Regions from separate parts of the Streptomyces sp. NPDC052043 genome, predicted to be linked through region 1. Evidence: riboswitches for the same ligand, from Rfam matches in the RefSeq annotation. Region 1 holds a riboswitch; each other region holds the start of a gene.

The links. Region 1 has a riboswitch for thiamine pyrophosphate ahead of thiC (phosphomethylpyrimidine synthase ThiC). Riboswitches for the same ligand answer to the same signal wherever they lie in the genome.
Region 2: another riboswitch for thiamine pyrophosphate. It lies ahead of ACIHCX_RS29125 (thiamine ABC transporter substrate binding subunit); the one in region 1 lies ahead of thiC (phosphomethylpyrimidine synthase ThiC).
Region 3: another riboswitch for thiamine pyrophosphate. It lies ahead of thiO (glycine oxidase ThiO); the one in region 1 lies ahead of thiC (phosphomethylpyrimidine synthase ThiC).

What each region holds. Positions count from the first base shown of each region.
Region 1 is NZ_JBIUBT010000006.1:325,587-335,277, reverse strand. Features, by position in the region: gene ACIHCX_RS18395 (LacI family DNA-binding transcriptional regulator) at 1-488, shown strand, start outside; gene ACIHCX_RS18390 (metallophosphoesterase family protein) at 758-1,879, shown strand; gene ACIHCX_RS18385 (hypothetical protein) at 2,061-2,918, shown strand; partial or broken gene ACIHCX_RS18380 (thiamine biosynthesis protein ThiC) at 3,086-3,217, opposite strand; gene ACIHCX_RS18375 (phosphoribosyltransferase family protein) at 3,211-3,777, opposite strand; gene thiC (phosphomethylpyrimidine synthase ThiC) at 3,940-5,772, opposite strand; TPP riboswitch at 5,765-5,942, opposite strand; gene ACIHCX_RS18365 (YibE/F family protein) at 6,014-7,486, shown strand; gene ACIHCX_RS18360 (SsgA family sporulation/cell division regulator) at 7,608-8,045, opposite strand; gene ACIHCX_RS18355 (IclR family transcriptional regulator) at 8,143-9,042, opposite strand; gene ACIHCX_RS18350 (DUF5326 family protein) at 9,240-9,452, opposite strand; gene ACIHCX_RS18345 (cupin domain-containing protein) at 9,635-9,691, opposite strand, start outside.
Region 2 is NZ_JBIUBT010000013.1:98,656-108,346, forward strand. Features, by position in the region: gene ACIHCX_RS29095 (hypothetical protein) at 1-173, shown strand, start outside; gene ACIHCX_RS29100 (VOC family protein) at 312-719, shown strand; gene ACIHCX_RS29105 (LAETG motif-containing sortase-dependent surface protein) at 969-1,712, shown strand; gene ACIHCX_RS29110 (maleylpyruvate isomerase N-terminal domain-containing protein) at 2,018-2,812, opposite strand; gene ACIHCX_RS29115 (ABC transporter ATP-binding protein) at 2,885-3,904, opposite strand; gene ACIHCX_RS29120 (ABC transporter permease) at 3,905-5,506, opposite strand; gene ACIHCX_RS29125 (thiamine ABC transporter substrate binding subunit) at 5,554-6,630, opposite strand; TPP riboswitch at 6,713-6,818, opposite strand; gene rlmN (23S rRNA (adenine(2503)-C(2))-methyltransferase RlmN) at 6,862-7,968, opposite strand; gene ACIHCX_RS29135 (HAD domain-containing protein) at 8,478-8,987, shown strand; gene ACIHCX_RS29140 (GYD domain-containing protein) at 9,242-9,538, shown strand.
Region 3 is NZ_JBIUBT010000001.1:592,206-601,896, reverse strand. Features, by position in the region: gene ACIHCX_RS02660 (TetR/AcrR family transcriptional regulator) at 1-20, shown strand, start outside; gene ACIHCX_RS02655 (DUF4126 domain-containing protein) at 282-899, shown strand; gene ACIHCX_RS02650 (phytoene desaturase family protein) at 982-2,478, shown strand; gene ACIHCX_RS02645 (hypothetical protein) at 2,551-3,519, opposite strand; gene metF (methylenetetrahydrofolate reductase [NAD(P)H]) at 3,576-4,499, opposite strand; gene thiE (thiamine phosphate synthase) at 4,701-5,366, opposite strand; gene ACIHCX_RS02630 (helix-turn-helix domain-containing protein) at 5,555-5,920, opposite strand; gene ACIHCX_RS02625 (NAD(P)/FAD-dependent oxidoreductase) at 5,987-7,216, opposite strand; TPP riboswitch at 7,338-7,449, shown strand; gene thiO (glycine oxidase ThiO) at 7,447-8,613, shown strand; gene thiS (sulfur carrier protein ThiS) at 8,622-8,822, shown strand; gene ACIHCX_RS02610 (thiazole synthase) at 8,826-9,620, shown strand.

The sequences.
Region 1 (9,691 bases):
CCACGACGGACACCTACACCCACCTGTCGACGACCGCCTACCTCCAGTGGTGCAAGCGCGTCGGCCAGGACCCGGTGTACGAGGCCTACCCCGCCCACGACCCGTGCGCGGGCGCCGTCGCCGCCGACCGGCTGCTGGCCCGGCCCGACCGACCCGACGCCGTCTACGGACTGTTCGACCCCAACGGCACCGACCTGCTCGCCGCCGCGCGCCGCTACGGCCTGCGCGTCCCCGACGACCTGCTGCTGGTGTGCTGCAGCGAGTCCACGGTGTACGCCAGCACCGAGCCGCCCATCACCACGCTGTCCCTGAAGCCGCGCCGGATCGGCACGGCGGTCGTCCAGCTCCTCATCGACGCCATCGAAGGGGTCCAGTCGGAGCAGCCGGTCGAGCAGGTCATACCGACCGAGCTGATCGTGCGCACCTCGTCCCAGCGGCGCACCCAGCGCAGAACGGTCAGCCCGCCACGTGTGTCGGAGGACCGTTAGGAGACGGGCGGCCGCGGAATCGCGGGACAGGGTGTCGCAGGACACGGCATCGCGGAACACCGTGTCGCAGAACACCGTGTCGCGGAACACGGGTGGCCGCGGGGTCGCCGAAGACTGTCCAATCGGGGCGAAAGCCACGGTGAACCGGAGTCCAGTCCCGATTCACCACCCCTGGGTCATCACACGGCGCGATCCGCGTTCCTATGATGGGCCCACGACACCGCGGGCCGCTGCGACCAGGCAGTCCGAAGCGGTGCAGAGGCGGCGCGATGGTGGAGGGGTCGATGACTCAGGGGGCCGGTCAGGGACCCGAGGCGGAGCGGACGGCTACGCTGCGCGACTTCCGGGTTCCCGGATACGTGAACGAGACCGGTCCGTACGCCCGCGGCGCGCACCCCGCCGAGACGGCCCGGTCTGCCGAGACGGCCCCCGCGGCCCCCGCGGCGCCCAAGGAGGGCTACCCGGCCGCGTACACGCCCACCGAGCGCGACCTGCCGGTCATCAAGCGCGGTGACACGCTCCAGGTGGCGGTCGACCCGGTCGCCGCGCCGACCCGGCAGTCCGCCGCCGCCCCCAGCCCCCTCTATGTCGTCGGTGACGTGCACGGCTACCTCGACCAGCTGGTCGCCGCCCTCCAGGACGAGGGACTCATCGACTCCGCCGGCCAGTGGTGCGCGGGCACCGCGCGGCTGTGGTTCCTCGGCGACTTCACCGACCGCGGCCCGGACGGCATCGGCGTCATCGACCTGGTGATGCGGCTGTCCGCGGAGGCGGCCGCGGCCGGCGGCTACTGCAAGGCCCTCATGGGCAACCACGAACTGCTGCTGCTCGGCGCCAAACGGTACGGCGACACGCCCGTCAACTCCGGCGCGGGCACCGCGACCTTCCGGGCGGCCTGGCTGCTCAACGGCGGCCAGAAGTCCGACATGGACCGCCTCCAGGACCACCACCTGCAGTGGATGGCCCGTCTCGACGCCGTCGAGGCGGTCGACGGCTACCTGCTCGTGCACTCCGACACCACCTCCTACCTCGACTACGGTGCCTCGATCGAAGAGGTCAACGACACCGTCCACGAGACGCTCACCCGCAACGACGTGAACGAAGTCTGGGATCTGTTCCGCAAGTTCACCAAGCGCTTCTCCTTCCGCGACGAGGGCGGCGCCGACGCCGTACGCTCCCTGCTCGATACGTACGGCGGCACCCGCATCGTTCACGGCCACAGCCCCATTCCCTATCTGCTGGGCGAGGTCGGCTCCGAGGACGGCGACGAGTCCGCGGGGCCGGTCGTGGAGGGACCGCACGTGTACGCCGACGGACTCGCCATCGCGATGGACGGCGGCGTGACCATGGCCGGAAAGCTGCTGGTTCGGCAACTGCCCCTCGACATCTGACGGTTCACCGGGCAGCTCGCCTCCGGAGACGACCGCGCCGGTCGGCACCCAATTTGTGGAAACCCCCTGTCACCGCGCGCCGTCACGGCTCTACCATCGGCTTATCCGTAGCAGGCTCCCCTCCGTTTCTGCCCGACGGCTCGCCGCCATGCGAGCCCCAAGCCCTACGGAGCATCGGGGGATGCACATGAACAGCGTTCCGCAGCACCTGCTGAGCGAGGACCGCCAGGAATACGAGCGGATCCTCGATGAGGCGCTGCGCTCCGCCCCACACCACCCGGAACTCGCCGCCGCCGGACGGCGGCTCAGCTCGGAGCAGCTGCGCACGATGGCGCTGAGCGCCACCGCCGTCATCACGGCGGCCGCGTCGACCGAGTACCTCCACTACGTCAAGGTCCGCGAGGAGTTGCGTCGGCCGGCGCCGGCCGGCCCGTCGCGCCTCAGCGAACCCGGTTCCGCCGAGCCGGGGCCCGCCCGGCGCGCCGCCACCACGGGCGGGGTCGGCGAGACCCACGGCGCGGGCGCGGGCGCCGTCGTCGCGGTGCTCGCCCCCGTCCTCGCCGGGACCGCCGCGGCGCTCTTCCTGCTCGTCGGCTACACCCTGAGGATGCTGGACCCGACCCAGGCGTTCGCCCAGTCCATGATCACCGCGGGCTGGGTGTTCGGCGCCCTGACCGCGGCCGCCATCCTCGCCGCCGCCGCCGGGCTGCTGCTCACCGCGCTGCGCAACCGTCCCTCGTTCGACAGCGGCGCCTACGCCGAACTGGGCGAGGAAGTCGCCCAGGCGAGGGAGGCCTGGCAGGACGCCCTGCTCGAACGGGGCATCCTGCCGTTCCTGCGCGACGCGCTCGCCGAACCCCGCTCGCCCGCACCGGGGCACACGGGATCGGCGGCACCGACCGGCCGCATACCGCAACTCGGCTACGACCGGCCAGGTTTCAGCAGCCCGGACGACGGAGCCCCGAGCCGCCGCCCGCGCTACTCCAGCCCCGACTTCACCAGCCCGGACTTCGGAGGCCCGGAACACCGACCGGACTGACGAGCGCCGCGCACCCACGCCTCACCCCGAGGACCGCGCCTCGCCCGAGGGTCGAGCCCGCGCTCCCAGGGGCGGCGTGCGCGCCCACCGCCCCGCCCCGCATCCGCCGGGCCGGGGCGCCAGGCACGCCCGCACACCACGAGCGCCCCTCCCGCGATCGGCGAGCCTCAGTCCGCGATCGGCAGGTACACCCGGTTCCCCGCCTGCGCGAACTCCTTCGACTTCTGCGCCATCCCCTCCACGATCTCGGCCCGGCTGACACCGTGCTCACGACGAATGTCCTGCGAGATCTTCATCGACCCTGATCTTCACCTGCACACCCGTGCGACGGTCTGCACGCGGGCAGTTCCGTCGCGCTGACGATGCCACGCACTCCCAGCGCCAACCGGCAGTGGTCACTGGCCTGGTCGACGATCACGCCGCAACCGCCCCACTGGCTGCCGCACTCATCGAGCATGGACCTCACAGCTGTCGCCTGGCTGCCGGTCTCGATCCAGTCGTCGACCATCAGCACCCGGTCCACCGGGGTGAGCGACGCCCGCTGAAGGCGCAGCTCATGGCGGTTGCCGCGGTAGTCCGGAGCAGTCTGGCGGGTGACCTTGCCTCCTGGGAAGAGGCCGGCCTGCTTACGGACCGGAACGAATCCGACGCCGAGTTCGATGGCCGCTGCCGCCCCGAGCAGGAAGCCTCGGGACTCGATGCCACAGACAGCGGTGATGCCCTCCCGTCTGAAGGGCTCCACCAGGCCACGGACCACCGTGGCCAACGCCTGAGGATCGCGGAAGATCTTCCACACATCGGCATGGCCGTCGATCCACTGGAAGTGCTCAAGCGTGAGGTTGCGCGCGGCAGTCGACATGGCCGCGAGTCTCATGAGCCCTGATCACCGGGGCAACACAATTACGGCGCCGGTGTCAGTGGCAGCAGGCTGGCCGAAAGGCAGCCTCGAACGCACAACGCCGCTGAGGACGAAGGCGGTGCTCCGCGTTCAGCACGCCATAGAGCACCGCCTTCCCCATCGTCAGTCGGCGATCGGCAGATACACCCGGTTCCCGCTCGCCGCGAACTCCTTTGACTTCTGCAGCATGCCCTCAGCCACCTCCTCCGCCGTGGCACCCTCAGCCGCTGCACCGCCGAACCGCTCTGTGATGCTTTGGCTAATCTTCATCGAGCAGAACTTCGGGCCGCACATCGAGCAGAAGTGGGCCGTCTTGGCGGGTTCCGCCGGGAGGGTCTCGTCGTGGAACTCCCGTGCCGTGTCCGGGTCGAGGGAGAGGTTGAACTGGTCCTCCCACCGGAACTCGAAGCGTGCGTCGGACAGGGCGTCGTCCCACTCCTGCGCCCCCGGGTGCCCCTTGGCGAGGTCGGCCGCATGGGCGGCGATCTTGTACGTGATGACACCGGTCTTGACGTCGTCGCGGTTGGGCAGCCCCAGGTGCTCCTTCGGCGTGACGTAGCAGAGCATGGCCGTGCCCCACCAGGCGATCATCGCGGCGCCGATGCCGGAGGTGATGTGGTCGTAGGCCGGTGCGACGTCCGTCGTCAGGGGGCCGAGCGTATAGAACGGAGCCTCGTCGCAGATCTCCTGCTGAAGGTCGATGTTCTCCTTGATCTTGTGCATCGGGACATGGCCCGGGCCCTCGATCATGGTCTGTACGTCCAGACGCCTGGCGATCCGGCCGAGCTCCCCGAGCGTGCGCAGTTCCGCGAACTGGGCCTCGTCGTTGGCGTCCGCGATCGAGCCGGGTCGCAGTCCGTCGCCCAACGAGTACGTGACGTCGTAGGCGGCGAGGATCTCGCAGAGCTCCTCGAAGTTCTCGTAGAGGAACGACTCCTTGTGGTGCGCCAGGCACCAGGCGGCCATGATCGAGCCGCCGCGCGAGACGATGCCGGTCTTGCGGTTCGCCGTCAGCGGCACATGGGCGAGGCGTACCCCGGCGTGGACGGTCATGTAGTCCACCCCCTGTTCGGCCTGCTCGATGACGGTGTCCTTGTAGATGTCCCAGGTCAGTTCCTCGGCCTTGCCGTCCACCTTCTCCAGTGCCTGGTAGAGCGGAACCGTGCCGATGGGGACGGGGGAGTTGCGCAGCACCCACTCCCGGGTGGTGTGGATGTTGCGGCCGGTGGAAAGGTCCATGACCGTGTCGGCGCCCCAGCGGGTCGCCCAGGTCATCTTCTCCACCTCCTCCTCGATGGAGGAGGTCACCGCGGAGTTGCCGATGTTGGCGTTGACCTTCACCAGGAACCGCTTGCCGATGATCATCGGCTCGATCTCCGGGTGGTTGACGTTGGCCGGCAGCACCGCGCGGCCTGCCGCGATCTCCTCGCGGACGGTCTCGGCAGGGACGTTCTCCCGGATGGCCACGAACTCCATCTCCGGAGTGATCTCGCCGCGGCGCGCGCAGGCGAGCTGCGTCACCGCTCGGCCGGCGCGGCCGCGGCGCGGCAGGCGCGGCCGTCCCGGGAACACCGCGTCGAGGTTGCGCAGACCGCCGCGTGGCGAGGTGTGCTTGACCCCGTCGTCCTCGGGGCGGACGGGACGGCCCGCGTACTCCTCGGTGTCGCCGCGAGCCACGATCCAGTTCTCGCGCAACGGCGGCAGGCCCCTGCGGACGTCGGTGCCGACGAGTGGATCGGTGTACGGGCCGGAGGTGTCGTACAGCGTGACGGACTGCCCGTTGGTGAGGTGCACCTGACGGACCGGCACCCGCAGATCGGGGCGTGAGCCCTCCACGTAGCCCTTGTGCCAGCCGATGGACTTCCCGGCCTCCCCGCCGAAAGCGTCGGGAGCGATCCGCTCCTCGTCGCCGGAGATCTGCTTGGAGGCAGGCGTGCGTACGTCCTTGTCGGTCATGAGACCTACTCCCTACGCCGGCATTACCCGGTAACAGGTTCGGCGGTCGACGCAGCGGTGTCCGTCAGCCGGCGTTTCGTGTGAAACATCGCACGTTCCACGTGAAACATCGCGAAGACGGAGGTCAGCGCCCTCTCAGCCCGGTGCTCCGAGCTCCCGCGTGTGCAAAGGTGACACCACGCTAGCGTCATTTGTGGCGCGGTGAACAGTGGGCCTGTGCCGTTCTTGCGATGATCGGGCGGTGACCACGACAGAGCAGTTCCCCCATCCGCCGCCCGAACCCCGACGCGGTCAGGACTTCCGGCACGGCCAGGAAGCCACCGGTCCCGGCCACGGACACGGCCCCGCGACCGGTGCCGGGCACGGCCCGGAAAGCGGTGGCGGGCATGGACACGGCCCGGGGAGCGGTGGCGGGCACGGGCACAGTCACAGCCACGGACCGGCCGCGCCGGTGTCGAAGCACCTCCGCAAGGTGATCGCGGCGATCCTGATCCCGTTCGCCGCCATGGTGGCGGCCGGACTCGCCGTGCTGTGGCCGGGGGGCGCCCCGTCGCACGAGCGCACCGGCGTGGGGTTCGACCGGCAGACGCAGCAGGCCACCGTGGTCAAGGTGGTCGAGCTCAGCTGCGGATCGGTGAACAGCTCCGGGGACACCCCGACCGGCGACACCTCCACCGCCGAGGGATCCTCCGCACAACAGCAGCAGTCCGGGACCTGCAGGAAGGCCACGGTCCGGATGGACACCGGCCAGGACAAGGGCCGTACGTTCACGGAGGTCGTGCAGCCCGACCAGTCCCGGCAACTGCACCAGGGCGAGAAGGTCGTGGTCGCCTACGAGCCCTCGGCGCCCAAGGACTTGCAGTACTCCGTCACCGACGTCGACCGGCGCTTCCCGATGGCGTTGCTGGCCGGTCTCTTCGCACTCGCCGTCGTGGTCGTCGGGCGGATGCGGGGCGTCATGGCGCTGGTCGCGCTGGTCATCAGCTTCATGGTGCTGAACCTCTTCGTCCTGCCCGCGATCCTCCAGGGCTCGAACCCGCTGGTCGTGGCGGTCGTGGGGGCCAGCGCCATCATGCTGATCGCGCTCTACATGTGTCACGGCCTGTCCGCCCGTACCTCGGTCGCGGTGCTCGGCACGCTGATCTCGCTGATGCTGATCGGCGTCCTGGGCTCGCTGTTCATCGGCTGGGCCGCGCTGACCGGCAACACCGACGACAGCACCGGTCTGATCCATGGCCTGTATCCGTCCATCGACATGAGCGGCCTGCTGCTCGCCGGTGTGATCATCGGCTCGCTCGGTGTCCTGGACGACGTGACGGTGACACAGACCTCGGCGGTCTGGGAGCTGCACGAGGCCAATCCCGCGATGGGCTGGCGCGGCCTGTACCGCGCGGGCATCCGCATCGGGCGCGACCACATCGCCTCCGTCGTCAACACCCTCGTCCTCGCCTACGCGGGTGCCGCGCTCCCCCTGCTGCTGTTGTTCTCCATCGCGCAGAGCAGCATGTCGACCGTCGCCACCAGTGAGCTCGTCGCGGAGGAGATCGTGCGCACGCTGGTGGGCTCGATCGGCCTGGTCGCCTCGGTGCCGGTCACCACGGCGCTGGCGGCACTCGTGGTCTCGGCCGACCGCCCGGGGCGGGCGCAGGCCGCGGCACCGGCCACCGTGCCCGCTCCGGCACGCGGCGGAAGGGGCAGGCGCCGCAGGCGCTGATGCCGGGCCCGAGGCGGGGCCGGGGCCCGGGGCCGTCCGGACCGGTCGGCGAAGCGTTCCTGCACCCCCTGAGGCCGTGGTGAAGCGTTACTCCAGCGTCCTCGTCCCCTGCTGTGGCGCCTCAGCCCGCGCTCTGTTCCTCCGCGAGGATGCGGTCCAGGGCTTCGTCGAGGTGGGCGTCGAAGTCGGCCAGCGCGCCCTCCTGCCCCAGCGGCACCAGTTTGTCCGTACGGTCAAGGAACGCCACCAACGGCGCCGTCGAGGAACGGAACAGCGCCCGGTCGCCGCCGACCTGAAGCCGGATCAGGACCTCGCTCAGCGCGTCGCGGCCGGCCGGCGAGATGCGCACGTCACCGTCCCCGCACGGCGTCCCCACCCCGTCGATCAGCAGCTCCCGCCCGAACGCCCAGGTCACCGGGGCGTCTCCGGGCAGATGGAAGGTCAGCCGTACGGCATAGGGATCACAGGTCTCGTACCGCAGCCCCACCGGGATGCGGAAGGAGAGCTCCTCGGAGACGAGAAAGCTCATCATGACCTCTGCCTGTACGGACTCGCGCATCGCTACCCCGGTGTTTGCCGTCGACTGGCCGGGAATCCATCCCGTGACAATGGTGCATCTTGCTGAACGTGCACGTCAGATCACAAGGAGTGAGTTTTCAGATACTGATAGAGAGCGCCAGGGAGCCCAGACGCCGTCCCACCTCGTGCTGCAGCCGGCGCGCGGCGGGCATCAGCCGGTCCGCCTGGTGGGCCGGAAGAGAGAGGGCGATCGCGGCCGCCGTGGTACCCACCGTGAGGGGAATCGCCGCGCAGACCGCCCCCAGCGCGTACTCCTGCCGCTCGGTCACCGGCTCCAGAGGCCGGGTCCGCTCCAGGCGTCGCAGCACCGTGCGATCGTCACGGACCGTGTACGGGGTGAGGGACCGCACGGGGTAGCGGTCGAGATGGTCGCGGCGGGCCGTGTCGTCCAGCTGGGACAGCAGGCACTGGCCGATCGCGTGCGCGTGCCCGGTCTCGCGGAAGCCGGCCCATTCCTCGACCGCCGGGATGGCCGCGGTGGCGGAGACGCACATGAGCTCGATCTCGCCCTCGCGGTACATCGCGTAGTACAGCGGGGCGCCGAGGGAATCCCGCCACTGGGCGAGCACCTCGACGAGCGTGGTGCGCCGTTTCTGCGCCGCTCCGCTGCTGCTCAGCCGCTCGGCGGCCTCGCCCAGGAAGAACAGGCCCCGATCGCGGCACAGATAGCCCTCGTGGACGAGGGTGCGCAGCAGGTGGTAGGCGGTGGGCAGGGCCAGGCCCGTCTCACGGGCGAGCTGCTTGGCGGGTGCTCCGTGCTCGTGCCGCGCGACGGTCTCCAGTAGGCGCATCGCGCGCTGGACGGACCCGATGAGGGTCGGAGGCTGCTGGGGTCGCGGCTGCTCGGGGACCGTGGCCCCGGGCCGTTCCACGCGGCCCGACGAACGTGGCTGCGCCGGGAGGGCCGTCGAGCGGGACGGCCCCCGGGGTGCGGGCGGCGCGTGCCGTTCTGCGGGTGCGGTGTCAACCGTGGCCAAGGGGTCACTCCCGTAGCGCGAGGGGGCAGCCGTGCGGGGAACACGAAGGGGGTGTACGCCCCCCGCGGGGGCCGGTCCCCGCGTCGATCCCCGGACCTTATCCGCCTGTCACCGCACACGGACGGCTTGTCCGGGAAACTTCCCTCCCGCGAGGGAACCGGCGATTTCCGTTACCGATCACCGGTGCCCCCCGGCACTCACCAGTCGCTGCGTGAGGACGAACCCGCCAGGAACTTCCGCACGATGTAGATCAGCCCGCCGACCAGGGCGACGAAGATCAGCACCTTGAACAGCAGCCAGACCACGAAGCCGATCACGCTCGCTATCACGCCGCCGAAGACGACCAGAGCGATGACGGGCACCGCGATCCACTTCACCCACCACGGCAGACCCGCGAAGATCTCTCGCATTGCCCTCGTCCTCATCTCTTTGCCGGCGCGGTGCCGGGCCCTGTCGGCGTCCCGCACTCCCCGGTGCGGGCCCTGTCGATGCTCTGTACTCGATGCTAGAGCCCGGAGGGCGTCCCGCGGAGCCCTCGCATCCCTTGTCCTGCCCTGAGCCGTCCCCTAGGGAACCCCGAGACGCCGCTGCCTCAGGCCTCCGGGGGAGAGAACACCACCAGGACCCGCAGATCCTCGCTGATGTGGTG
Region 2 (9,691 bases), on a different contig from region 1:
TCGTCGAGGCGCGGCAGTCCCGCGCCGGCACCAACGCCGCGCTGCTGCGGCTCGGCGCGCCGTCCACGATGCTGCGCTCCGCCGTCCTCCTGCGCGCCTGCGCCCTGCTGGCCCTGTTCGTCCCACTGACCATGGTGGTCGCCGATCTCGCCGCACTGCCGCTGAACCCCTGAGCCCAGCGGCCCGGCGCCGGCGGTCCACCGGCGCCGGACAAGACGTACGAGAAAATCCCGTGGCCGGCGATGAGTTCCGCGCGGGCCCCGGGTCCACCCCTGTGAACGGCAACGAACCTCGATGGGAGAGACCCCGCCATGTACCAGCAGATGGTCTTCGTGAACCTGGCGACGAACGACGTGGCCGCGTCCAGGACGTTCTTCACCGAGCTCGGCTACACCATCAACCCTCAGTTCTCCAGCGACGACTGCGTCTGCGTCGTCATCAGTGACACGATCATCGCGATGCTGCTCAGCAGGCAGCACTACGCCACCTTCACCAAGAAGGAGATCGCGGACTCGACGAAGTCCAGCGAGGTGCTGATCTGCCTGAGCGCGGAGAGCCGCGAGAAGGTCGACGAGCTGCTGCAGAAGGCGGTCGCGGCCGGCGGCACCGCGAGCGGCGAGACCCAGGACCATGGCTTCATGTACGGCCGCTCCTTCGACGACCTCGACGGCCACACCTGGGAGGTCATGTGGATGGACCCGGCGGCGGTGCAGAGCTGAGCCCACGGGGGTGAGGCTCACAGCGGTCCGGGCGGGTGCGTCGGCACCCGCCCGACTCATGCCAACACCGTTGAAACATTTACCTAGTTAATAATGAGGTAAAGTCAACGCCGGTGGGAGGCTTTCAGATTGACACTCCCGCCGGAGCGCTTATAAACCTGAGCCTCCTGGGGTTGCTGGGGGATCGACCTCACCGTCGCCCCAACGCCCCGCAAACCCCCCGCAATTGGGCATCCCGTGAAGGGCAAAGTGGCTATCTTGTCCATATCCCGTCGTACCGCACGCACTGTGCGCATCCTCGGTGTCGCCTCCGCGTCCGCCGCGCTCGCTCTCGGCGCCGCGGGCAACGCGCTCGCCTGTGACATCAAGGACTTCTCCGCCGAAGCCAAGTGTGACGGCGACAACGGTGTCATCGTCGTCAAGAGCATCGACTCCTCCAGCACCTCGGCCACGGTCACCGTGTTCCTCGAGGACAAGGGTGCCGACGCCAAGAAGATCGGCGAGCAGGAGATCAAGGGCTCGCGTCAGGGGACCACGGTCTCCTTCCCCGAGGACTGGCAGCCGAACGCGGTCTACCGGATCCACGTCGAGACCGCGAAGAACAGCCGGTTCAAGGTCAACGCGGACATCAAGCCGAACCTGGTGGCTCCGGCAACCGCGTGCAAGACCGAGACGCCGACCGAGGAGCCGACCGACTCCACCACGCCGTCTCAGCCGGAGTCGTCGGCCCCGGCGCCTTCGGAGTCCGCTCCGGAGTCGGAGGCCCCGTCGCAGGACGCGTCCGCGACGCCGTCCGCCTCGGAGAGCACCACCGCTCCCGCGGGCGCCGAGAACAACGCTCCGTCGCCCGCCGTCGGTGACTCCAACCTCGCCGAGACCGGTGCCGACTCCAACACCGGCATGATCGCCGGCATCGCGGCCGCCCTGGTCGTCGTCGGCGGTGGCGCGGTCTTCTTCGGCCTGCGCCGCCGCGGAGCGAACAGCAACAGCTGACGCCCCCGGCACACCGACCGTGGCCCGTCCCCGAACTCGGGGGCGGGCCACCGTCGTTCGCCAGTGCCGCGACAGGCAACGTTTGCCCCGTCGCGGCACTAGGGCCTGTTGCGAAAGTCCCGCCTGCCCCGCGACGCCATGCACGCTCCCCCAAGCTCTTCGAGCAGGGGGGACCCCCACTCGCCGCACCGGGCCCTGACCCAAGTACATCCAGTACGAGGGCCAGGGCCCGGCACGCCGAGAGCACGCACCTGACGCCGCGAGGCCCGCCCTCCGGGCGGACGACGGGACTTTCGCAACAGGCCCTAGAACGTCGCCCACTCCAGCCAGAACTCCAGCAGCTCCCGCTCGCCGAGCACCTCCAACCCGGGACTGTCCAGGGGCAGCCGGTTGTAGAACGCGAGCAGCACGGAGGTGAGCGGCCCGCGCAGGACGACGGTCGCCTTCTCGTGACCGCGGCGCCAGACGACGCCGTCCTCGGTGAACTCGATGACCCACTCGGCGTGCAGCTCGGGGTCGCCGTCGGTGGCATGCAGATGGATGCTGCGGCCCGGACCACCCAGCTCCCGGGCGTCCTGCTTCGCCCTGGCCCGCTGGATGAACTCCACGATCTGAAGCCACTCGTCGACGGCGTCGGCGGCCACGTCCGCGGCGACCTCGTAGGGCCGGCCCACGGTCAGCGCCGCGTCGGCACGGTGGATCGTGATCTCGTGGGTCATGCGGCGGGCCCAGAAGCCGCTGTCGAGGAGCCCGGCCCAGGTCCACACCTTCGTGTCCGGTCCGGCCTCGCGGAGGGCGTCGACGACCATCTGGCCGGTCTCCGCCAGCCAGGCGTCCAGCGCGGCCGCATCACCCTGCTCCTCGGGGCCCTGGGCGAGCGGGATCTCCTTGCGCGGGATGTTCTCCTGCGCACGGGTCCTGACCAGCGCCTCGGCCCAACGCAGGGCGCCGCCCATGTGCCGTACCAGCTTCTCCAGTGTCCAGTCCGGGCAGGTCGGCACGGTGCGGGACAGGTCCGCGCCGGAGGTGAGCAGGGATCTCAACTCGTCTACTTGAAGGGTGATCTCGTCGCAGTAACGGTCATGGGAGAGCAGCGTCATGCCCGCACACTAGGGCCTGTCGTTTGGATCAGCCCGGCATGATCCACACGAAAGGCCCTGGGTGGCGCGTGGTCAGTCGAGCACCACGATTTCCGCCGTGTCGAACTCCACCGCCACCTCGTCCCCGACCTCCGGTGCCGCGCGCAGGGCGCAGGCCGCCTCCAGGCGGGGGGCGTTGACGGGCTGGAGGCGGACGGTGACGTGGGTGCCCTTGAAGGTGCGGGCGGTCACCGCGCAGGGCAGGCCCTCGTCGGCGGGGACCAGACGGACACCGGCGGGCCGGACGAGCAGGGTGCGGGTGCCCTGCACCGAGCCGTCGGGGACCGGCACCTTGCCCCACGGGGTGACCGCGACCGCGCCGTCCACGCTCGCCTCCACCACGTTCTCGAAGCCGAGGAAACGGGCCACGAACGCGTCGGCCGGCCGCTGCCACACCTCAAGCGGCGTGCCCGACTGGGCGATCCGGCCGTCCCGCATCACCACGACCCGGTCGGCGAGGGCGAAGGCCTCGCCCTGGTCGTGCGTGACGGCGAGCACGGTGGTGCCCAACCGCCCGAACAGCTCCCGCAGTTCGACGACGAGACGCTCCCGCAGCGAGCGGTCGAGCTGGCCGAGCGGCTCGTCCAGCATCAGCAGCCGCGGCCGGGGGGCGAGCGCCCGGGCGAGGGCCACCCGCTGCTGCTCGCCGCCGGAGAGCGCGGCCACCGCCCGCCGCCCGGCACCGGGCAGCCCGACCAGCTCCAGCAGCTCCCCCACGCGAGCGTCCCGTTCGCCCTTCGCCGCGCCGTGCATGCGCAGGCCGAAGCCGACGTTGCCGGCCACGTCCCGCTGCGGGAACAGCTGGTGGTCCTGGAACATCAGCCCCACCTCGCGGCGGTGCACCGGCACCCCCGCCTGGTCCCGGCCGTCCAGCAGCACCCGCCCGGAGTCCAGCGGCTGAAGCCCGGCCACCGCGCGCAGCAGCGTCGACTTGCCGCTGCCGCTGGGTCCGAGCACGCACACGATCTCGTGCTCGGCGACCGCCAGGTCGACGGCGTCCAGTACGGGCCGCCCGCCGAAGCGCACGGTCGCGGCATCGAGGCTCAGCAGCATCTAGAACTCCCCGGTCCGGTCGGTACGCAGCCGCTCGAGCACGAGCAGCGCCACCGCGCACACCACCATCAGAATCGTGGACAGGGCCATCGCCTGGCCGTAGTTGAGGTCGCCGGGCCGCCCGATCAGACGGGCCACGGCGACCGGCAGCGTCGGGTTGTCGGGCCGCGCGATGAACACGGTCGCCCCGAACTCCCCCAGCGACACCGCGAAGGCGAACCCGGCGGCGATCAGCAGCGCCCGCCGGACCAGGGGCAGGTCGACCTCCCGCCACACCCGCCACGGCGAGGCCCCGAGCACGGCCGCCGCCTCCCGCAGCCGTACGTCCACCGCGCGCAGCACGGGCAGCATGGTCCGCACCACGAAGGGCACGCCGACCAGGGCCTGCGCGAGCGGGACCAGGATCCAGGACTGCCTCAGGTCCAGCGGCGGCCGGTCCAGGGCGATCAGGAAGCCGAAGCCGACGGTCACGGCGGAGACCCCGAGGGGCAGCATCAGCAGCGCGTCGAATCCGCGTACGAGCCGGCCCGCCTCCCGCCGGGTGAGCGCGGCGGCGGCGAGTGCGCCGATCACCACGGCGATGGCGGTCGCGGCGGCGGCATAGCTCAGTGAGGTGCCGACGGCGTTGATGGGCGCGACCAGGAAGGTGCCGCCGTCCGCGTTCGTCAGCGCCCCGTAGTAGCGAAAGCCGGGCGCGGCGAGCGAGCGCTGCACCAGCACGGCGAGCGGCAGTACGAGGAGGACGGCGACGGTGGCGAGGACCGCGGCCAGCAGCGTCCACTGTCCGGCGCCGCGCGGCCGGCGGGCGGTCAGTGAGGCGTCCACCAGCTTCAGCGCGGTCTCCCGGCGCTTCACGGTCCAGGCGTGCACGGCGAGGATCGCGCCCACCGCCGCGAACTGGAGGATCGTCAGGACGGCGGCGGTCGACAGGTCGAAGATCTCGGACGTCTGCCGGTAGATCTCCACCTCGAGCGTGGAGAAGGTGGGGCCGCCGAGGATCTGCACCACGCCGAAGGAGGTGAACGTGAACAGGAAGACCATGAGCGCGGCGGCGGCGACCGCGGGGGCCAGCGCGGGCAGGGTGACCTTGCGCCAGGCGGCGAGCGGCGAGGCGCCGAGCATCCGGGCGGCCTCCTCCTGGCGCGGGTCGAGTCCCGCCCACAGGCCGCCCACGGTCCGTACGACGACGGCGTAGTTGAAGAAGACGTGGGCGAGCAGGATCGCCCACACGGTGGTGTCAAGGCGGACGCCCCACAGCTCGTCGAGCAGGCCGCCGCGCCCGACCAGCGCGAGGAACGCGGTGCCGACCACGACCGTGGGCAGCACGAACGGCACGGTGACGACGGCCCGCAGGACCTGCCGGCCGGGGAAGTCGAGGCGCGCGAAGACATAGGCGCCGGGCAGGGCGACGAGCAGGGTGAGCACGGTGGAGGCGAGCGCCTGCCAGGTGGTGAACCACAGCACGTGCCGGATGTCGGACTGTCCGAGCACCTCGGTGATCCGCTCCAACTGCCAGGACCCGTCCGCCTCCAGGCCGCGCCGGACGATCGCGGCCACGGGGTAGGCGAAGAACACCGCGAAGAACGCGACGGGCACGGCCATGAGGCCGAGCCGCGCCGCGTTCCCCGTGCGGCGGCCGCGTCCGCGGCCTACCTGAGGACGAACGAGGTCCACGACTTGACCCACTGGTCACGGTTGGCGGAGATCCTGTCGGGGGCCATGGTCTCGGGGTTCTTGGCCTGGGGCCCGTACTCGGAGAACTCCTTGGGCACCTGGGCGCCTTCGCGCACCGGGTAGACGAACATGTTCAGCGGCATGTCGTCCTGGAACTTCTTGGAGATCAGGAAGTCCAGGAAGGCCTTGCCCCCTTCGGCGTTCCGGGCGTTGGAGAGCAGACCCGCGTACTCGACCTGGCGGAAGCAGGTGCCCTGCGCGACGCCGGTCGGCGCGGTCTTCGGCCGCGGGTCGGCGTAGATGACCTCCGCGGGCGGCGAGGAGGCGTAGGAGACGACGAGGGGACGGTCGCCCTTGGCCTTCCTGCCGCCGGCGGAACCGGAGAACTCCTGGTTGTAGGCCTGCTCCCAGCCGTCGACGACCTTGACGCCGTTGGCCTTGAGCTTCTTCCAGTAGTCCTGCCAGCCCTTGTCCCCGTACTGCGCGGCGGTGCCGAGCAGGAAGCCGAGGCCGGGCGAGGAGGTGGCGGCGTTCTCGGTGACGAGGAGGTTCTTGTACTCCGGCTTGACCAGGTCGCCGAACGAGGCGGGCGGGGTCAGCTTGTGGTCGGCGAAGTACTTCTTGTCGTAGTTGACGCAGATGTCGCCGGTGTCGATGGGCGTGACCCGGTGCTTCGCCTCGTCGACCCGGTACTGCGGCAGGACCAGGTCGGCGCCCTTCGGCTCGTACGGCTGGAACAGCCCGTTGTCCAGAGCGCGGGACAGCAGCGTGTTGTCGACGCCGAAGAAGACGTCGCCCTGCGGGTTGTCCTTGGTGAGGATGGCCTTGTTGACGGCCTGGCCGGCGTCGCCGTCCTCGAGGACCTTGACCTTGTAGCCGGAGCTCTTCTCGAAGTCCGCGATGACGCCCTTGGACGCGGCCCACGAGTCGTGGCTGACCAGCGTCACCGTTCTGGAGCCCGCGGAGTCCTTGTCGTTCGGTGACGAGCCGCACGCCGACAGCGTGACCAGGCCGAGCCCGACCGCGACTGCCGTGAACGTCTTGATGTGCACTGGATGTCCTCCTGGGGGTTGGCCAGGAAGAGACGCGGCCCTGCCCGGGTTCCGCGAGGCAGACCCGGGCAGGGCACAACAGCTTGAGTGATGACCGAACTTCCTACCCAGAATGACCTGGGCGAGGTTCAGAGGGTCTGCGGCCGGTGCCGCACTCTCAGCGCTGTGGCGCTCCCCTGTCGGAATATGAAGATGTGTACGGTCTCAGCCTACCGTCCGGCTACCTTTCAGCTACCTCTCGGTGGCGGCCAGCTGACCGCAGGCGCCGTCGATCTCCTGACCCCGGGTGTCCCGGATGGTCACCGGCACACCGTGGGCGGCGATCGCCTCGACGAACGCCTTCTCGTCCTCGGGCCGGGACGCGGTCCACTTCGAGCCGGGCGTCGGGTTCAGCGGGATGAGGTTGACGTGCACCGGCCTGCCCTTGAGCAGCCGGCCGAGCCGGTCACCGCGCCACGCCTGGTCGTTGATGTCCCGGATCAGCGCGTACTCGATGGACAGCCGGCGCCCGGACCTGGCGGTGTACTCGAATCCGGCGTCGAGCACCTCCCGCACCTTCCACCGCGTGTTGACGGGAACGAGGGTGTCGCGCAGTTCGTCGTCCGGCGCGTGCAGGGAGATGGCGAGCCGGCACTTGAAGCCCTCGTCGGAGAACCGGTGGATCGCCGGCACCAGGCCCACCGTCGAGACGGTGATCCCACGCTGGGACAGGCCGAGCCCGTCCGGCTCGGGGTCGGTCAGGGCGCGGATGGCGCCGACGACGCGGTTGTAGTTGGCGAGCGGCTCGCCCATGCCCATGAAGACGATGTTCGACAGGCGGGCGGGGCCTCCGGGGACCTCTCCGTCCCGCAGGGCGCGCATCCCGTCCACGATCTGGTGCACGATCTCGGCGGTGGACAGGTTCCGGTCGAGTCCGGCCTGTCCGGTGGCGCAGAACGGGCAGTTCATGCCGCAGCCCGCCTGCGAGCTGATGCACATGGTCACCCGGTCCGGGTAGCGCATGAGCACCGACTCCACGAGCGTGCCGTCGAACAGCCGCCACAGCGTCTTGCGGGTGGTCCCCTGATCGGTCGACAGATGCCGCACGACCGTCATCAGCTCGGGAAGCAGCGCTTCCTGGAGCTTGGCGCGGGATCCGGCGGGGATGTCGGTCCACTGCTGCGGATCGTGCGCGTACCGCGCGAAGTAGTGCTGCGACAGCTGCTTGGCACGGAACGGCTTCTCGCCGATCGCGGCGACGGCCTCCTTGCGCTCGGCGGGCGACAGGTCGGCAAGGTGTCGCGGCGGCTTCTTGGCACCGCGCGGGGCGACGAAAGTGAGTTCTCCGGGCTTAGGCATGGCTGTACCAGTGTCGCAGATCCACTTGGGTGACCTGGGACTGTCGGTCTGGACGCCTGTCGCTGGTGGTCGTCATCTGTCGTCGCTGATCCCCCTCGGACGGCCCACAGACGGCCCGGGACTGCACCGGAGCTGGCTGCGTCTACCAGCGTGAATCCCCAGGGAAGAGGGAGTGGAGTGAGCGCTTTACCTCCGGTGAAGTGGCGCCGGCGCTCGCTGGCCTCAAAGTGCGTTCCCCGTCGTTCCCCGCAATACCTGGGCACGGTCTGGCACGAGTTGGCAGGTGGGTGGCCACTCTTACGGAAAGAAGCGCCCCATCTTGCCGTACCGCCACCCCTGTCCGGAAACCCGTGCGGCCGGGGCGCTCTGACCTGGGGTTTCATCGCTGACAACTGTGGGGCACCTGTCACTGTCGGTCGCCGTTGGTCGGTCTCGGGGAGCCTCGGACGGCCCACAGACGGCCCAGGGCAAAGAGTGTCACCCCCGCCGTGCCGGGCTATCGTGCCGCCGTGACAAGCGCAGCGGAGCGCCCCATCCTCTTCCTCGACGTTGACGGTCCACTCATCCCGTTCGGGTCGTCCCCCAGTCGCCTGCAAGCCCCTGCTTCCGGCTTCCAGACGTCCCTCGACCAGGGGAACCCGCTGCTCGGACGGCTTGACCCCGGCCTTGGACCGCGCCTCATGGCCCTGGGTTGTCAGCTCGTATGGGCCTCGACCTGGATGGAGGATGCGAACGAGGCCGTCGCCCCACGCCTCGGGCTGCCAAGGCTGCCCGTCGTGGAATGGCCGGACGCCTGCGCCGACGACAGCCCGCGCGGCCTGCACTGGAAGACCCGCCACCTCGCCGAGTGGGCCAACCGCCGGCCGTTCATCTGGGTCGACGACGAAATCAGCGCCATGGACCGCCTCTGGGTCGCGGCTCAACACCCTGCACCGTCGCTCCTTCATTGCGTCGACCCGACGAAAGGCCTCGTAGACGCCGACTTCTCCGCGCTCGTCGATTGGCTCCGGCTGCGCTGAGATGAGCACCGCTTTAGGAGTTCGATCCCCCAGCCGCGGCCCTGGATCGCCACGGCTGCATGACTGCGCCTACTCCGCCGAGAACCGCGGCCATCCGGTGGTGTCCGCTGTCGTTGATGTCAGCCATAGATGTCAGCCTGCTCTTGATGCCGTGGTCGCTCGTATTACCCGTTCGGGTGCGTACCTCGTGCCGGCGCCCGCGCGGATGTCCAGGCTTGATCTCACGATATGTCTCCTCGTGAAGGTGAAAGAACATGCCCACGTACGTCGCCTTGCTGAGTTGGACCGATCAAGGGGTTCGAAACTACAAGGACACCGCGAAGCGCGCCGAGACCTTCGGCTCAGCGGTACAGAAGCTCGGGGCGAAGCTCCTGAGTATCTACTGGACCGTGGGTCCATACGATCTCGTGGCCATCGTCGAGGCACCCGACGACGAAACTGCCACGGCAGCACTCCTGCAGCTCGATGAGGTAGGCAACGTCCGTTCCACAACTCTGCGGGCCTTCGGCCGAGAGGAGATAGAGCGCATCATCGCCAAGGCGGCCGGCTAACGACCCTGCAGACAGTGCAAGCGATGGCGTCCGGCGAGTCGGCTCAGCGGCCGGGACTGACCCCTGCACCGGGCACGTCTGCGGCACGCGACCTCTTCGTCCCGAAGCAACTTGCGCGGGTGGCCGACCATGGGCCGGTGGGCCTCTCACCTG
Region 3 (9,691 bases), on a different contig from region 1:
GGGTCAGCGGGCGACTCTGAGGCCGCGCCCGCCTCCCCCGGTTCCCCCGTGCCTCGCTCCCGGCGGCCCGGGCCGGCGGCAGGAGCGGTCGAGGGCCGCGCCGTTCCGCCGCCCCGTGTCGGCGGTACCGGCGCCGTGCCCCCTTCCGTGCCCCCACTCTCCCCTCCACGCGGTGCGCGGCCCATCCGCGCGCGTACTCATCTCGCCCGCTAGGTACGGATACTCAGTCCTGCGTTCCCGGCCCCAGGACGCCGGGCGGCCCGCTGGCTACGATCGCCTCCGTGTCCGTACTCCCCATGGTGTTCACAAGCGGCTGGGCCAGCGGCATCAACGCGTACGCGGTGGTGCTGCTGCTCGGTGTGTTCGGCGCGACCGGACTGAGCGACGACGTCCCCGGCGCCCTGCAACGGCCGGAGGTGCTGATCGCCGCGGGCGTGCTGTTCGTGCTGGAGGCGGTCGCCGACAAGATCCCCTACGTGGACTCGGTGTGGGACACGGCGCACACCGTGATCCGCCCGGTCGCCGGGGCCTGGGTCGGCGCACTGCTCGCGGGGCAGAGCGGCTCGCTGTCGGACGTCACGGCGGCCCTGGTCGGCGGCGGCACGGCCCTGGCCAGCCACCTGGTGAAGGCCGGGACGCGGATGGCGGTCAACACCTCCCCCGAGCCCGTGAGCAACATGGTCGTGAGCCTGGCCGAGGACCTCGGGGTGGCCGGACTCGTCACCTTCGCGATCTTCCACCCGGTGGCGGCGTCGGTCGTCGCCGGCGTCCTGCTGCTCGCCGGGGCCGTGATCGTCGCCTTCCTGGTCTCCCGGATCCGCCGCTTCCTGCGCCGCCGGGGCCAGCGCCGGGAGGAGAAACGCCGGCGCGCGGCCGCGGCGGGGGCTCCGCCGGGCTGAGCCCGGGCCCCACACACCGCGGAAACCGCTGGTCAACGCCCCGTGGCAGGGATTGTCAGGGGCGGTCGATAAAGTCACGCACATGGCACGGATTGCGGTGATCGGCGCCGGGATGGGCGCGATGGCGGCCGCCGCCCGGCTGGCCGTCGCGGGCCACCGGGTGACGGTGTACGAGCGTACGGAGACGTACGGCGGCGCCCTGCGCCGTTTCGAGCGGGACGGTTTCGCCTTCGACACCGGGCCCGGGCTGCTCCCGCTGCCCGCGGTCTACCGCGATCTGTTCGTCAAGACCGGCAAGGAGCCGCTGGAGGACCGCGTCGAGCTGGTCCAGGTGGACCCGTCCGCGCGGCACGTCTTCGCGGACGGCACCGAGGTGTCCCTGCCGAACGTCTCGCGCGCGGGCGTCGTCGCCGCGCTGGAGGAGGCCCTCGGCGCGGGTGCCGGGCAGCGCTGGGGCGACTTCCTGGTGCGCGCCCGCGAGGCCTGGGACCGCGCCCGCCGCCCGCTCCTGGAGGAGCCGCTGTGGCCCAACTGGCAGGTGCTGGCCGAGCGCGACCCCTACCCGGCGGTGCCGCACAAGCGCCTGCTGCGCACCCGGCGGGCCGGCACGCTCGCCGAGGTCGGCGCCTGGGAGCTGCGCGACCCGCGCCTCGCCGCCCTCCTGGAGAGCCACACGCTCGCGTACGGCCTCGATCCGAGGACCGCCCCGGCGAGCGCGGCCGTCCTGCCGTACCTGGACCACGCCTTCGGCACCTGGTACGTGCGCGGCGGCCTGCGCGAGCTGGCGCGCGCGGTGTACGAGCGGTGCCGGGCCCGCCGGGTCGAGTTCGTGTTCGGCGCCGAGGTCACCGGGATCGTCGACAAGGACGGCCGGGCGGCGGGCGTGGAACTCGCCGACGGGACGCCCGCCGAGGCGGAGTTCGTGGTCGCCGGTGTCCCTCCCCGGACGCTGGACGGCCTGGTCCGTGGTGCGGCCCCGCGCGGTGGGGGCGAGGTGCCGCCGCAGCCGGGGGCGCCCAGTCGCCTGACCGTGCTGCTGGCGCTGCGCGGCGCCCGTCCCGAGGGGACGGCCCACCGGACCCTGGTGCACACCGAGGACCGCGCGGCCGAACTCGACGCGCTGTTCGGTGCGGCCGCCGGGCTGCCCGAGCGGCCCACGGTCGCGGTGTCGCGCCCCGACGACCCGGCGCTGGTCCCGGACCCGGAGCACGAGGCGGTCACGCTCACGGCGACGGTCCCGGCGTCCGTCCCGGCGGATCCGCGGACCCAGGCCGACCGTATGATCGCCGTCGCCTCGCGGGCGATACCCGGGCTCCGCGACCGCCTGCTCTGGCACGAGGTGCGCACCCCGGCCGACATCGCCCGGGAGACGGGCGCGGAGGGCGGGGCCGTCCCCGCGCCGGCGCTGGCGGCCGCTCAGGGGCGTCTGCTGCACCCGGCGAACACCACGGGACTCCCCGGACTGTTCACCGTGGGCGGCTGGTCGCACCCCGGGGGCGGGCTGCCGCACGCCGGGATGTCGGGGGCCCTGGTGGCCGGGCTGATCGTGGAGGGACCGGAGTTCCGCGGCTCCCAGTGAGCCGGGGAGCGTGCTGACCGTGCTGAACGCCCTGCGTCGGACGTTCAGCACGGTGTTCGGCAACGACGGTGTTCAGAAACGGTACTGCTCGTCGTAGCCCGTGCCGTGCTGCGCGTGCCCCTGGTGGTCGCCCTGGTACGGGTAGGGCTGCTGCTCCTGCGGGAGTTCTCCGCCGTAGGAGTCGTCGCTGCGCTGCTGCGGGACCCACACCCTGCCCGCCGGGGTCTCGCCGCCGTAGCCGCCGGCGTAGGCGTCCTGGGTGCCGTAGCCCTGCTGGCCGTAGTCCTGCTGGGCGCCGTAGCCGGTGTCGTAGGCGCCGCCGCCGTAGGACTGGGCGTACGGGTCGGAGTAGGCGGCGTACTGCTGCTGGCCGGAGGCATCGTAGCCGTAACCCTGCTGCCCGTAGCCGGAGTAGTCGTACGCGTGGCCCTGCTCGGCGCCCTGGGCCGCGGCGGCGTACTGGTCCTGGGTCTGGCCGGACCCCGGGTAGGGCGAGTGCGTGGCGTGCTGACCCGAGTCGCCGTAGATGCCGTAGGAACCGGTGTCGTCGGGCAGGGGCTGCGGCTCGTACACGGCGGCGGCCTCCGCGGCCGCGGGCTGGGCGGGGGCGAAGACGTCGTCCTGGTCGTCGTCACCGTGGCCGTGGCCGTAGGGCGGGTCGTCGTGGCCGTGCAGGGCCTCCATGGTGCCGGTGTCGCCGCCGGACGCCTCGAGGTCGGAGACCTCCGGGTCCGGGTCCTGGTACTCGCCCCTGCCGCGGCGGCGCGGCTTGTCGCCGTCGGCGCCGGGGCGGTTGACCGCCCAGCCCGCCGCGAAGCCGCGCCGGAAGGACAGCGTGACGTAGGTCTGGCCGATCGCGAACGCGACCGCACCCAGACCGATCACGACGACGGACGGGATCAGGACCCCGAGGACGACGCAGAGGAAGCCGCCGAAGGCCAGCAGCCTCCAGCGCAACCGCGCCTTGTACTGAAGCAGCACCTCGCCCAGCAGCCACAGCGCGACGATGCCGAACGCGATGTAGAGGACCGTCCAGCCCATGTACGCCCCTCTCCCAGTGGCCGCTCCGCAGTGTGTCGCACGCGGATGCGGCCGGTCTAGGTCCGCGGCCGGTGGTGCAGACCCAGGTTCTCGTAGATTTCCAGCGTCGCCGTGGAGTTGTTGAGCGTGATGAAGTGCAGCCCGGGCACTCCCTCGGCCAGCAGCCGCCCACAGAACTCGGTGGCGAACTCGATCCCAAGGGAGCGTACCGCCGCCGGATCGTCCTCCGCCGCGCGGATGCGCTCTTCGAGTCCGTCCGGGATGGCGGCGTTGCTGAGTTGGGGCAGCCGCTCGAGCATCTTCACGCTCGTGACCGGCATGATCTCGGGAATGACCGGTGTCGCGCAACCGGCGGCGGCGACACGGTCGCGCAGGCGGAGGTACGACTCCGGATCGAAGAACATCTGCGTGATGGCGTAGTCGGCGCCCGCGCGGCACTTGTCGACGAAGTGCGCGACGTCGGCGTCCCAGTCGGCGGAGCGGGGATGCATCTCGGGGAACGCCGCCACGCCCACGCAGAAGTCGCCCGACTCCTTGATGAGCCGGACGAGTTCGGCGGCGTACGTCAGGCCGCGGGGGTGCGGGACCCACTCGCCCATCGGGTCGCCCGGCGGGTCGCCGCGCACCGCGAGCATGTTGCGGATCCCGGCGTCCGCGTACTGGCCGATGATGTTGCGCAGTTCGGCGACGGAGTGGTTGACGGCGGTGAGGTGCGCCACCGGGGTGAGTGTGGTGTCGGACGCGATCTGCTCGGTGGCCCTGACGGTGCCCGCGCGGGTGGAGCCCCCGGCACCGTACGTCACCGAGACGAAGTCGGGGGCGACGGCCTCGACCCTGCGCAGCGCGTTCCACAGGTTGCGCTCGCCCTTCGCCGTCTTCGGCGCCCAGAACTCGAAGGAGTACGTGCTCTTGCCGGTGGCGAGGATGTCACGCACGGTGCGCGCGCGATCAGTCCTGGTGGATGCGGTTCCGAGGGCCATACCGGCAGGCTATCCAGGGCACGGCGGTCTCCCAACCGAGCCCCGGAAATTTGCCGGAATTGTCGACTTCTTGTCCACCCTTCGGACAGTGGGGCCGAAAACAAGCGGGGCTGGCCGGGCCGACTGTCCGAAAAATGAGACGCCCGGCTGTCACGCCCGGGCCTGCCCGGCCCCTGCTGAAGTGCCGGACCGTGCCGCGCCCTACCCCGCCCGACGCAGCCGCGCGGCGAACTCGGACGCCGCCGCTCCGGGGTCGTCGGCCTCGGTGATCGCCCGGACCACGACGACACGGCGGGCGCCGGCCTCCAGGACCTGGTCCAGGTTGCCGAGGTCGATGCCTCCGATGGCGAACCAGGGCCGGTCGGTGCCGAGCGAGGCGGTGTACCGGACCAGGTCCAGGCCGGGGGCCGGGCGGCCGGGCTTGGTGGGCGTGGGCCAGCAGGGTCCGGTGCAGAAGTAGTCCACGCCGTCCTGCACGGCCGCGGCGGCGGCCTCGTCCTCGGCGTGTGTGGACCGGCCGATCAGGACGCCGTCGCCGAGGATCGCGCGGGCGGCGGGCACCGGGAGGTCCCCCTGCCCCAGGTGCAGCACGTCGGCACCGGCCGCGTGGGCGACGTCCGCCCGGTCGTTGACCGCGAGCAGCTTCCCGTGCCGGGCGCACGCGTCGGCGAACACCTCCAGCCGGTCCAGCTCCTCCCCGGCCTCCATGCCCTTGTCCCGCAACTGCACGACGTCGACACCCGCCGCCAGCACCGCGTCCAGGAACCCGGCCAGGTCACCCTGCCGTCTCCGGGCGTCCGTGCACAGATACAGGCGCGCGTCGCCGAGCCGGTCACGGGCGTCGGCTACGGCAGCGGTCTCGGGCATACGCGGGTCCCCCCGGCTCGTCGGTTCGGTGGCTCGTCGGTTCGACGGTCCGCCGGTTCGGTGGCTCGTCGGTTCGGTGGATCGTCCGACCACTCGAACGGACCCTACCCGCCGCGCGCGGCCGGCCCGCAGGAACGCCGAGGCCCCGGCCGGGGGGCCGGGGCCGGGTGCGCAGGCGGGTGGCCGGGTCAGACGGCGAGGGCCTGGGCGCGGCGCTTCACCTCTGTGCCGCGGTTCTCACTCAGGGCCTGGGCGGGGGTGCCGGGCAGGGTCGGGTCGGGGGTGAACAGCCATTCGATCATCTCTTCGACCGTGAAGCCGTCGTCCCGCAGGAGCGTCAGGGTGCCGGACAGGCCCTTGACGACCTTGTCGCCGTCGATGAAGGCGGCGGGGACGTGCAGCGCGCGGTTCTCACCCCGGCGTACGGCGATGAGCTGGCCCTCCTTGACCAGCTGCCGCACACGCGTCACCTCGACGCCGAGCTGTTCGGCGATGTCGGGAAGCGTGAGCCACGCAGGGACGAGAGCGTCGATCTTCGTGTCAATCTCGGTCACGGAAACAAGCGTGCCATCTGCCACTGACACTCGGAAGCCAGACCCGTCCACCCGGGGCGGCGTGCCTCACGCCGTCGCCGTCTTCAAGGGCCTCGCCGGGTCCGCGAGCAGCCGCGGATCCATGGGCGTGCCGGACTCGATCAGCCGCCGCCCCTGCGCCAGATCGCGCGGCCGGCCGACGGCCAGCAGGGCGACGAGCCGGCCTTCGCGGAGCCAGCAGACCGTCCACGCCGGTCCGGTGCGCTCGCCGCGCCAGACGAGGGTGTCGGCCGACGTGTGGTGACCGGCGTACTGCACGAAGCGCCCGAACTGCTCGGACCAGAAATACGGCACCGGGTCGTAGACCACGGGGGTGAGGCCGATGATGTCGGCCGCGACCGTGCGCGGGCCCTGGAGCGCGTTGTCCCAGTGGTGGATCAGCAGGCGCTCGCCGTACCGACCCGAGGGGAAGGAGGCGCAGTCGCCGACCGCGTACACGTCCGGCACGGACGTGCGCAGGTGGTCGTCGGCCAGGACGTCCCCGTGCCGGCCCAGCTCGATGCCGGAGCCGGCCAGCCAGCCCGTGGCGGGGCGCGCGCCGACCCCGACCACGACGGCGCCTGCGGGCAGCCGCGAGCCGTCGTCGAGCACCACCGCGCCGGGTTCGACGCGCTCCACGCGCGCGTCGGTGCGCAGTTCGGCGCCGCTGTCGGCGTACCAGGTGGTCATCGGCTCGGCCACCTCCGCGGGCAGCGCGCCCGCGAGCGGCCGGTCCGCGGCCTCCACGACGGTCACGGCGCAGCCCGCCTCGCGCGCGGCGGTGGCGAACTCGGCGCCGATCCAGCCCGCGCCGACGACCACGACGTCGTGCTGCTCGGTGAGCACCGGCCGCAGTCGTTCGGCGTCGTCCAGGGTGCGCAGCAGGTGGACCCCGGCAACGCCCTCCGTGCCGGGCAGCCGGATCGGTTCGGCACCGGTGGCCAGGACGAGGACGTCGTACGGCACCGGTCCGTCCGAGGTCTCCAGCACATGCGCGTCGGGCCGCACGGCCAGGGCCTCGCAGCCGAGCCGCAGTTCGAGACCGAGCGCCTCGAAGTCGATGTCGAAGGCGGAGCCCTCGGCCTTGCCGAGCAGGACGGCCTTGGACAGCGGCGGCCGGTCGTAGGGCTGGTGGGGTTCGGCGCCGATCACTGTCACGGTGCCGGTGAAGCCCTGCTCGCGCAGCGCGACCGCGGTCTGCACGCCGGCCATGCCCGCGCCCGCGACGACCACGCGCCGCGGCCCGGATGCGCCCTGTTCCTGCGTCTCGTCGCTCATCTGATCACCATAAGCCACCTGACGGACCGTCAGTCAGGGCCCGCGGGCACCTGCCGGAGGGCGGGCCGGGGGCGGGGCTCCCTTACCGGGGCGGCGCTCCGCGGGCTAGGGTGGCCCAGGTACAAGCACTCGCGGGAGCCCGGACGCACCGGGCTGAGAGGGAGGCTGGCGGCCTCCGACCGTACGAACCTGATCCGGGTCATGCCGGCGAAGGGAGGGGCTGGACGCCCATGTCGTCGCCACGTACGTCAGACGTCCTCGTCGTGGGGGGCGGGATCATCGGCCTGGTGACGGCCTGGCGCTCGGCGCAGCGCGGGTTCGCCACGACGGTGGTGGACCCCGAGCCGGGCGGCGGGGCCGCACAGGTGGCCGCCGGGATGCTGGCCGCCGTCACCGAACTGCACCACGGCGAGCAGACCCTGCTCGGACTCAACCTGGCCTCGGCCCGCCGCTACCCGGACTTCGCGGCCGAGCTGACCGAACTGACCGGCCATGACCTCGGCTACCGCCGGTGCGGCACCCTCGCCGTCGCGCTGGACGCCGACGACCGCGGCCACCTGCGGGAACTGCACGACCTTCAGCGCCGGTCGGGACTGGACTCCGAGTGGCTGTCCGGGCGGGACTGCCGTCGCCTCGAGCCGATGCTCGCGCCGGGCGTGCGCGGCGGGCTGCGGGTGGACGGCGACCACCAGATCGACCCGCGCAGGCTCGCCCGCGCCCTGGTCGCGGCCTGTGAGCGGGCGGGCGTGGTCTTCCACCGCGGCTGGGCCGAGCGGCTCACCGTGGCCCGCGGCCGGGCCACGGGCTGTGTGCTGCGCGACGGCACCGCGCCGGCCGCGGACCGGGTGGTGCTCGCGGCGGGCAGCCGCAGCGGACGGCTCGCGGGCGTCCCGGACGACGTGCTGCCGCCGGTGCGGCCGGTGAAGGGGCAGGTGTTGCGGCTGACGGTGCCGAAGCCGTACGCGCCGTTCCTGAGCCGTACCGTGCGGGCCGTGGTGCGCGGCAGCCAGGTCTACCTGGTGCCGCGGCTCGACGGCGAGCTGGTCGTCGGGGCCACGAGTGAGGAGCTGGGCTGGGACACGACGGTGACGGCGGGCGGCGTGTACGAGCTGCTGCGCGACGCGCACGAGCTGGTGCCCGGGATCACCGAGCTGCCGCTCACGGAGACGCGGGCGGGGCTGCGGCCCGGCTCCCCCGACAACGCGCCGCTGCTCGGCCCGACCGGCCTCGACGGCCTGCTGCTGGCCACCGGGCACCACCGCAACGGCGTGCTGCTCACGCCGGTCACCGGTGACGCCATGGCCCACGTCCTGACCACCGGCGAGCTGCCGGACGAGGTCCGGCCCTTCTCCCCCAGGCGCTTTCACGCCGCGGCACGCACGGAGCAGCCCGTATGAACGACTCCATGAACATCTCCGTCAACGGTGAGCCCCGCCGGATCACGCCCGGCACGTCCCTCGGCGCCGTCGTGCGGACCCTGACCGCGGCGCCCTCCGGAGTGGCCGCCGCCCTCAACGAGACCGTCGTCCCGCGCACGCGGTGGTCGGCCACGGCCCTGGCCGAGGGCGACCGCGTCGAGGTGCTGACCGCCGTCCAGGGAGGCTGAGCCATGGCCGACGACCCCTTCGTCCTCGGTGGTACGCCCTTCACCTCCCGGCTGATCATGGGCACCGGCGGCGCGCCCAGCCTGGAGGTCCTGGAGCGGGCTCTGGTCGCCTCCGGCACGGAGCTGACCACGGTCGCGATGCGGCGGGTGGACCCCTCCGTGCACGGCTCGGTGCTGTCGGTGCTGGAGTCGCTCGGGATCCGGGTGCTGCCCAACACCGCGGGCTGCTTCACCGCGGGTGAGGCGGTGCTCACGGCCCGGCTGGCGCGGGAGGCGCTGGGCACGGACCTCGTCAAGCTGGAGGTCATCGCCGACGAGCGCACGCTGCTGCCGGACCCGATCGAGCTGCTGGACGCGGCGGAGACGCTGGTCGACGACGGGTTCACGGTGCTGCCGTACACGAACGACGACCCGGTGCTGGCGCGGAAACTGGAGGAGGTGGGCTGCGCCGCGATCATGCCCCTGGGCTCGCCCATCGGATCCGGGCTCGGCATCCGCAACCCGCACAACTTCCAGCTGATCGTGGAGCACGCGCGCGTGCCGGTGATCCTGGACGCCGGGGCCGGTACGGCCTCGGACGTGGCGCTGGCCATGGAGCTGGGGTGTGCCGGAGTGATGCTCGCCTCGGCGGTGACGCGGGCGCAGGAGCCGGTGATGATGGCCGCGGCGATGCGGGCCGCCGTGGAGGCGGGCCGGCTGGCCCGGCTCGCCGGGCGGATCCCCAAGCGCCACTTCGCCCGGGCGTCGTCCCCGGCGGAGGGCCTGGCCGGGCTGGACCCGGAGCGGCCCGCGTTCTAGCCGGTCACCGCCTATCACGCGTGCGGGTACCGCGTCACAGGTCGGCTTCAGTCCCGCCGCGACATCGTCCG